Regions from separate parts of the Fontibacillus forbon genome, predicted to be linked through region 1. Evidence: riboswitches for the same ligand, from Rfam matches in the RefSeq annotation. Region 1 holds a riboswitch; each other region holds the start of a gene.
The links. Region 1 has a riboswitch for cyclic di-AMP ahead of ACLB09_RS05005 (3D domain-containing protein). Riboswitches for the same ligand answer to the same signal wherever they lie in the genome.
Positions count from the first base shown of each region.

Region 2: it holds a riboswitch for cyclic di-AMP, as region 1 does, so the genes downstream of both, ACLB09_RS24240 (C40 family peptidase) here and ACLB09_RS05005 (3D domain-containing protein) in region 1, are expected to answer to the same signal.
Region 3: it holds a riboswitch for cyclic di-AMP, as region 1 does, so the genes downstream of both, ACLB09_RS22025 (TrkH family potassium uptake protein) here and ACLB09_RS05005 (3D domain-containing protein) in region 1, are expected to answer to the same signal.
Region 4: it holds a riboswitch for cyclic di-AMP, as region 1 does, so the genes downstream of both, ACLB09_RS10660 (APC family permease) here and ACLB09_RS05005 (3D domain-containing protein) in region 1, are expected to answer to the same signal.

Region 1 is NZ_JBKGFV010000001.1:1,085,077-1,087,275, reverse strand. It holds gene ACLB09_RS05010 (polysaccharide deacetylase family protein) at 1-408, shown strand, start outside; gene ACLB09_RS05005 (3D domain-containing protein) at 463-1,146, opposite strand; cyclic di-AMP (ydaO/yuaA leader) riboswitch at 1,155-1,330, opposite strand; gene ACLB09_RS05000 (amino acid ABC transporter ATP-binding protein) at 1,506-2,199, opposite strand, start outside.
Region 2 is NZ_JBKGFV010000009.1:19,214-21,412, reverse strand. It holds gene ACLB09_RS24245 (hypothetical protein) at 1-400, shown strand, start outside; cyclic di-AMP (ydaO/yuaA leader) riboswitch at 622-756, shown strand; gene ACLB09_RS24240 (C40 family peptidase) at 759-1,253, shown strand; cyclic di-AMP (ydaO/yuaA leader) riboswitch at 1,495-1,631, shown strand; gene ACLB09_RS24235 (C40 family peptidase) at 1,636-2,109, shown strand.
Region 3 is NZ_JBKGFV010000006.1:185,811-188,009, reverse strand. It holds gene ACLB09_RS22030 (CPBP family intramembrane glutamic endopeptidase) at 1-619, opposite strand, end outside; cyclic di-AMP (ydaO/yuaA leader) riboswitch at 908-1,068, shown strand; gene ACLB09_RS22025 (TrkH family potassium uptake protein) at 1,193-2,199, shown strand, end outside.
Region 4 is NZ_JBKGFV010000002.1:797,353-799,551, reverse strand. It holds gene pdxK (pyridoxine/pyridoxal/pyridoxamine kinase) at 1-181, shown strand, start outside; cyclic di-AMP (ydaO/yuaA leader) riboswitch at 432-622, shown strand; gene ACLB09_RS10660 (APC family permease) at 861-2,199, shown strand, end outside.

The DNA.
Region 1 (2,199 bases):
AGTCATCCCCAGTTTAAAAACAGGTCCCTGAAACAATTTCAAAATGAAATCCTCCGGACCGAAAAGATCATTGCCAACGTTATCGGTTACCGACCGAAACTGATACGTCCTCCCTACGGAGAAATCAACGAGGAGCAAATCAAGTGGGCGAAGACACACGGCTATACGATCGTAAACTGGAATGTAGATTCCCTTGACTGGAAGGGGCTTAATGCGGAAAAAGTGAAACAGAACGTACTTCAAGCCCTCGGTCCGGGATCCATCGTACTCCAGCATGCCGGCGGCGGCACGGGATCCGATTTATCCGGAACGATCCAGGCCTTGCCCGACATTATCCGGTCTCTAAAAACGCAAGGATACCATTTCGTAACGCTTCCCGAGTTATTGCATACCCCGAAATACAAATAAGAAACAAACTAAAAAGCAGCTTCCGAAACGGAAGCTGCTTTCGTTGACTTAAATTTATTCGATAACGTAAAGCTTGACGTCCTGATATCCAAATTGGCTAACCGACTGCTGACTGCCCGGAATGAAAATATCGATGCGATTGCCTTTAATGGCCCCACCCTGGTCGGTTGCGGTCGCTACAAAGGCATTCTTCGGCAAATTGGCATGGGAATGTCCCGTCACCAATACTTTTGTGCCCATTGGAATTACTTTGGGATCTACCGCAATCGTACCCAGCTGCAGCGGTTCACCGAAATAATCCACCGCTCCCCACTTGCCATTCTCGCTGGCAGCGGATGAATAAGCCGTTGCTTTGACGTCGATCGTTTTGGAATAGGCGAAAGATTTGCCCCAAGCTTCAACAACCTTGTCGGACGTTGAGACTTTCAAAGCAGACAAAGTTTGCGGGTTTTGCGTTTCGTTTGCGCTGGCGGAAGCCATCGAAACCAAGGCGTTCGATCCGGTTCCCGGTATGACGATATCCAAGCCGCCATAAATGTTAGTCGCTTTAATACTCGGATTTGCGCTGATCAGCTTGTTCAAATCGACGCCGTACTTCTTGGCGAGAATGTAGAAGGTGTCTCCCTCCTTCGCTTTATGTACCGAATCCGCATGAACAGGAATAGTTTGTAATGCTCCTGCCATACCTACTGCAATGATTGCCGCCTTGAAGGCAAGTGCCATGTTCTTATGTTTGATCATGATGTTCCTCCTTTTACTTTCGCCTGCGGAGTTAGTTGTCGGGTTCGGGAAAAAAGGATTGGTTCCCTGCGTCGTTTCTTACGCTTCACCCCAAGAACGCTGTCCACGGTTCAAGTCTGACAGCATTTCGGTAAATCGTCCCCCGCACCTGCGCCATGGCAGGTTTTGGCCTAATCAATATATCACAATTTTGTAACCAAAAGGCGATGAAAATGTTTCCATACTACAAAAAATGGCGGGATGACAACGAAATTCGATCGTCATTCCGATGACAATTTAGTAAGAGGATGGATCAATTACAACAGCAAAAAACCGCCGGTCATCCTATTCCGGCGGTTTTAGTGTTATTGATAAGATTACAGCACTTTGCTGAGAAAATCTTGAGTACGCTGATGTTTCGGCGCACCGAACACATCCTGGGGCGTACCTTGTTCCATTATGACGCCCTGATCCATGAACAGGATCCGATCGCCCACTTCGCGGGCAAAGCCCATTTCGTGCGTGACGATCACCATGGTCATGCCTTTGTCGGCAAGGTTCTTCATGACGTCCAGCACTTCGCCGACCATTTCGGGATCCAGCGCTGATGTCGGCTCGTCAAACAGCATGACGTGGGGCTCCATCGCCAGCGCGCGGGCAATGGCGATCCGCTGCTTTTGTCCGCCGGACAGCTGCGAAGGATAAGCGTCCCGCTTGTCTTCCAATCCGACCGTCCGCAGCAAATCCATAGCAAGGATTTCCGCTTTGCCCTTCTCGGTTTTCTTCACGCGGATCGGCGCCATCGTAATGTTGTCGATCACGCTTTTGTGGGGAAATAAATTGAACTGCTGAAACACCATCCCCATTTTTTCCCGGGTTTTATTGATGTCGTGGCGTTTCTCGGTAATCGATTGACCCTCAAATGTGATTTCGCCTTCAGTCGGCTCCTCCAGCAGGTTCAGGCAGCGCAGAAATGTACTCTTGCCCGAGCCGCTGGGCCCGATAACGACAACGACCTCTCCTTTGGCGATTTCCAGGTCGATGCCCTTCAGTATGTGAAGCTGACCGAAC
Region 2 (2,199 bases), on a different contig from region 1:
GATCCCGAAATTGTACGCCTTGGCGCTCCGGCTGATTCCTGCCGGCGACAGGCTGGTCCCGATCCTGATCTTCTGCGGGTTTATTCTGGGCTGGGCCGCTTATGGCTGGCTTATCCGACAATTGCTGCTGTTTGCCCAGTTTGGCTACCTGTTCAAAACCGGAGTCTGGGGCTCACTGCTCGTCAGCTTGAAATATCTGTTGCCGGGGATCGCCATCTCGCTTATTCTCGGCGCTTCCGGAGCAGTCATGTTCTTACTGTTCGGTACCGTCTCCTGGATTTGGACCGGGTTACTTGCCCTCATCCTCCAGCAATCCTATCCTTTTTTCCGCAGTCTATTTCAAATTTGGACCCTAACCTCTCAATATCAGCTATGGCATTCGAAGACACAAAAAAGTTAAATTTTTTTAATTTTTATCATCCCTTGTGCCACAAGGCCTCCGCGCTTCTACGGAGGCCTTGTCCTGCGTTTTCCCCTCTGAATCTTGCTAAATAACCATTGCCAAAATATACTTGCCTTTGTTACAATAACAGCAGCACAATTTCAGTAACAGTTTTGTAATTATTTTTGTTACTATTAGCAGGAGTTTTCTGTTGAGTGTTGAATAAGTAAGAAGTCAGATGTAAATTACAGCCGAATTCCCTTCGCGGGGAACGGGGGAACCACTTTGGGTGAATTGATCTCGCAAGAGAGGGATCATAGGGGACCTTCAACCGAATCCTTAAGCTAACCTCGTAGGCATTGGAAGGAGCATTTCCTTGAAGAAACAGTTAACCGCAGCAGCAGTAAGTCTTGCATTACTTTTCTCCATCGGAACTGGTAGCGCTTTCGCGTCGGAATCCAAACTCGATGGCGTGATCGACAAAGCCCTGGGAACTGAATATGTTTCCGGTGGAACTACTACCTCAGGCTTCGACTGTTCGGGATTTACTATGTATGTCTTCTCGAAAATCGGCATTAAATTGCCGCACCAATCAGGCTCCCAGTACAAAATGGGAACCGCTATTGAGAAAGATCAACTGATTGCCGGCGACCTGGTGTTCTTCAACACTTCAGGCAAAGGCGTTTCTCATGTCGGCGTTTACGTCGGTGATGGCAAGTTTGCTCACGCTTCCTCTTCCAAGGGCGTAGTCATCAGCAAATTAAGCGAAAAGTATTATGTCGAGCGTTACGTTGGCGCGAAGCGCATTATGAGCACCGACAAATATGAAGAAGTTACCGGTGATGTTCAGGACCATGATGAAGTAGAATAATAACAGTCAAGCCCGCAGTGATTCTTTATGGAATCAACTTCTGCGGGTTTTTCTTTTTTTCAGGCACACTTCCTAGGAATCATTACCCGGTTCTGACCGGGATAAACAGGACAAATTAACTTATTTATTCAAAATTGCCGAAACAAACTTGCCAAGTCCGGCTAGCCTTGGTAAAATAACCAGAGTAAATAGTAACAACTTTGTAATTTCTGTCGTAACGTCGTATTTTTCGGGTGCATTCAACTAAGAACAGCCGAATTCCCGGCACCCGGGAAACGGGGGAACCATTTTGGGTGAATTGATCTCGCTACATAAGGATCATAGGGAACCTTCAACCGAATCCTCAAGCTAACCTCGCAGGCCTTGGAAGGAGTTTTACATCTTGAGAAAGACGATCACAGCAGCAGCTACGAGTTTGGCCATCCTATTCACCATGGGAACGGGAAGCGCTTTCGCAGACACCACGTTGAACAGCGTTGTTAAGTCCGTGTACGGCACACCTTATAAATACGGAGGAGTTACGACCAACGGTTTTGATTGTTCCGGATTTACAAGGTATGTGTTCAAAAAAATGGGCATCGATCTTGCCCGCGTGTCCGGAGCCCAGTACAAACAAGGAACGGCCGTGGCAAAAAGCCAATTGAAGGCAGGAGATCTCGTTTTCTTCAACACCTTGGGTAAAGGTAAAGTGTCCCACGTCGGCATTTACCTGGGCGACGATAAGTTCGCACACGCTTCTTCCTCTAAAGGCATCCGAACTGACAAATTGAGCAACAGCTATTATAAAACGCGTTATGTCGGGGCAAAAAGAATTTTGAGCAAATCCAGCTTTACAACGTTTGCCACAGAATCCTGATCACCCTGACACCTTTGAGGCCCTCACCTCGAAAACCCATCTGACCGCAACTGATTCTTGCAGGAATCGGCTGCGGTTTTTTTTCTCTGT
Region 3 (2,199 bases), on a different contig from region 1:
CCGTTAACGCCAAGCCCGCCGGGGTTTCATCGACAACCAGCTGGGTATCGTCGCCGTAACCGAGCGACTTCAAATAAGGATGGGCCAACGCCAGCTTTTCCTCCCAGGTAAGGCCCTCTACTCCCGAATTTGCGGAAACGGCGTCAGATGAATCGCTAATCCCCAAGCCCGGAAACCCGGTCTCGGGAATTTCCTTAAAGCCGACAACTTTGCCCGTCGTCATATGGACATCGACCGTTAAAGAGCTTAGAAGCCCGCCGGGCTTTTTAAACCGGACCTGGAAGATGTCATATGGAAATTGCTTCTCATATTTTTTCAGATAGTCAACCATCAGGTCTTCTCGGGTTAGATATCCGTATATATCGGCACGCGTTTCATAAGTAACCAGCGCGTCGTCGAAAGGACCGGACAAACCGAGCGTGGTTTCCGCGAACTTGGCCGCGGATTCCTCGGCCTGTGCTTTGGTGATCAACTCGGCTGACTGCTCCATTTGCAGGGTTTCAGAGTCGGTAGCGGGAACGATTTGAAGCAGAATAAAGACGATCAGCCCGATGGCGGCAAGTATCCATAACGTCCGGGTTTTCATCCTTCGCGTCTGCGGTTTTGAGTAGGAATCCATGCAAAAACTCCTTTTAACGATTTTTTGTGAAACTGTATGTTTTCGGCACATCTACATCAAAGTAAAGATAACACAGGGGAGTTCGCGGCGCCAGAGATGAGGATAATTTCATGAAAAGACGCAATAACCACGGCAAACTCAAGCATAGCTTAGAGAAGGCTTCAACCTGCGGCTTGTTTCCTTCCTTTTAGGTTATTATCGAGCTATTTCATCCAATTAAACCTTTGTGGTGGAAGGGAATAAGGCTTATAATCCAATTTGACGAAAATGAAATGAAAACAAATGAAATTTATATAGTGGCCGAATTTCTACCGAAAACGGGGGAACCGATATTTAGGGGTGAATTTCGTCTGTTTCACGGGTCCCGGACCTGGTGAAAGAGCGAATAGGGCAGACCGCGCAAGCCCGAATCCGTCAGCTAACCTCGTAGGCCTTTGCAGCAGGGACCAATCAAAAGGCATTGGATTTCCAGTGCTTTTTTCTTTTTTGCCCAAAATTGGTAATGAGGTGACCGCGTTGATATCCAAATGGATCAAGTTCTCTCCGCCCCAGGTTTTAGTACTGGGGTTCGCCATGATTATCCTGGTCGGTGCCCTGCTTCTGATGCTGCCGATTTCAAGTACGACCGGAGAATCGCTTCCTTTTATCGACGCTTTCTTCACCGCGACCTCGGCAACCTGCGTAACCGGGCTCGTCGTAGTGGATACAGGTACGTATTTTTCGACGTTCGGCCAGGTTGTCATCATGTTGCTCATCCAGGTTGGCGGGCTCGGCTTCATGACGATGGCCACCTTGTTCGCTCTCGTATTTAAACGGAAAATCTCGCTGAAAGACCGGCTTCTGCTTCAGGAGGCCATGAATCAGAATACGATGGAAGGCATCGTCCGTTTGATCCGGAAAGTGTTGATGTACTCGCTGATCATCGAAAGCGGCGCGGCACTGCTGTTCGCCATCCGTTGGTCTTTCGACATGCCGCTCGGCCGGGCGCTGTACTACGGCATTTTCCATGGAGTCTCCATGTTCAACAATGCTGGCTTTGATTTGTTCGGCGAATATCGCAGCTTGACCCAGTATGTCAATGACCCGATCGTTAACTTCGTAGCGATGTTCCTGATCGTTTCCGGGGGGATCGGCTTTATCGTCCTATCCGACTTGATCGAATTCCGGCGCCGCCGTAAGTTATCGCTGCATTCCAAAGTGGTTTTGTCCATGACTACCGCCTTGATTCTGGTCGGAGCGCTCGTTATTTTCGTATTCGAGTTCACGAACTCCAAAACCCTGGAGCCGCTGAACTGGAGCGGGAAAATCTGGGGCTCATTCTTCCAGTCGGTGACGCCCAGAACCGCGGGGGCCAATACGTTGGACATCGGCGGGCTTAGACAGGCCACTCAATTCTTTATGATCATCCTGATGTTTATCGGGGCTTCGCCGAGTTCGACCGGAGGCGGCATCAAGACGACGACCTTCACGATCCTTGTCGGAGCGGTGATCTCGATGATCCGCGGCCGTTCGGACCTGGTGCTGTTCCGTTACCGTTTGGCCCAGGAGCGGATATTCAAGGCCGTAACGATCACGATGTT
Region 4 (2,199 bases), on a different contig from region 1:
TCATGGGGCAGGCTGCACGTTTGCCGCGGCGGTTACCGGTGGCTTGGCCGGCGGATTATCCGTGAAAGAAGCCGTGGTCAAGGCGAAAAAATTCGTCACGGCTGCCATCTCTTCGGGTTATGCCTTTAACGAGTATGTGGGACCGGTATTTCATGGCGGGTATCGCTTGAACGGTGAATAAGCTGAAGCAGATTGTTTGAAAAAATAATGCAAGGACAGGCCGGTTTCCGATGAATGGAAGCCGGCTTTTTTTGTTGTCTATAAATCCTATATAAGATTAGTTATCCGGACTCAATAATCCATGATAATAAATGAAAGTGATGAAAGTAAGCGTTTTATTCTCCTATCAAACCCGGAAAAACGCGTTTTGAGGCAAATTCAGGGATTTACAGAAAATGAGAGCAGGCGTAATATTCACTCTTGGATTTTATATTCTTGATTCGCTGAATTTCCCGTATCGCGGGAAAGCGGGGGAACCGAATGCCGGGCGTCCAGGCAATAGCAGCCTAAACGAACGGTAGGGGGTGAATCCGCAGCATGTCCTGCAGAACATGCTGCGGAGGGGTGACTCTCGCCACCCTAATCCGACAGCTAACCTCGTAAGCGTAGTCCGAGAGAGGATGATACTGTGCCCATGTAAGTAACCATGGACCGCAGGGGGTCGTGCCTCTGTGGTTTTTTGCTGTGCAAAAAGCCCCAGGGTTTGCCAAACTCCTGCATGACTGGCTCTGTTGAATCATATTCGAATAGCCCGTTACCGCTATTTGCCGATTCGGGTTTAATATGACGAATTGCCAATATTATTAATTCATAAACAGCCTTTGTATTTGCAAAAAATAAAGCACGGTGGTGTTGCAGCTATGTTTTCGATAATCAAGAGAGTGCTCATCGGTCAGCCGCTGAAGTCAACCGCACTTGGCGAACAAAAACTAAACAAAACGAAAGCCCTGGCCATCCTTTCATCGGATGCCTTGTCCTCCGTAGCCTACGGACCGGAGCAGATTCTGCTCGTCTTGATGACGATCGGCGCGGCAGCCTACTGGTACTCCATTCCGATTGCCGTGGGAATTCTGGTGCTGCTGGTGGCTCTGGTCTTATCCTACAGACAAGTGATTTATGCGTATCCTCACGGCGGAGGAGCTTACGTCGTTTCCAAGGAAAATTTGGGAGTAAACTCCGGACTTTTAGCAGGCGGTGCGCTGCTGGTGGATTACATTTTAACCGTTGCGGTCAGCATTTCCGCAGGTACGGATGCCATTACCTCGGCTTTTCCGTCGTTGCATTCCTATAATGTACTCATTGCATGCCTTTTAGTAGTGGTTATCACGGTTCTTAATTTGCGCGGAATCACCGAATCGGCTTCTATTCTGGCTTATCCGGTTTACTTGTTCGTGCTTGTCATATTTATTACGATCGGAGCGGGTCTTTATCAAATTGCGGTGGGTGAAGTTCCGGCCAACTTACATTCCCCGATCGGTACGCCTGTGACAGGACTTACGCTGTTCCTGCTCTTGCGGGCATTCGCCTCAGGGAGTTCGGCCTTGACCGGGGTTGAGGCGATTTCCAACGCGATTCCTAATTTCAAGGACCCGGCCCCCAAGAATGCTTCCAAAACATTAGCTGCGATGGGCGTGCTGCTGGCGCTTTTATTTACGGGAATCGTATGGCTGGCCTATTATTACGGGATTTCGCCTAAAGCGGAGGAAACCGTCGTATCCCAAATCGCTTCAGCTACATTCGGCCGGGGCTTTATGTACTATACGATTCAGGGGATAACCGCGATGATTCTGGTGCTGGCTGCCAATACGGGATACTCGGCATTTCCGCTCTTGGCCGTGAACCTGGCGAAAGACAAATATATAGCCCGTATGTTCACCGTTCGGGGTGACCGCCTCGGTTATTCCAACGGGATCGTTTTTTTGGCGGTGGCCTCCATTCTGCTTATCATCGTTTTTAAAGGACAGACAGAGCATCTGATTCCTCTCTATGCGGTTGGCGTATTTATTCCGTTTACGTTGGCGCAAACCGGTATGCTCGTAAAATGGTTTCGGGAAAAACCGTCAGGCTGGGGATTGAAATTAACGATTAATGCGGTCGGCGCTTTAATCAGCTTTACCGTCATGATGATTTTCTTTATTACGAAATTTCCGCAAGTCTGGCCTGCGCTAATCTTTTTGCCGGCGATCGTATACATTTTTC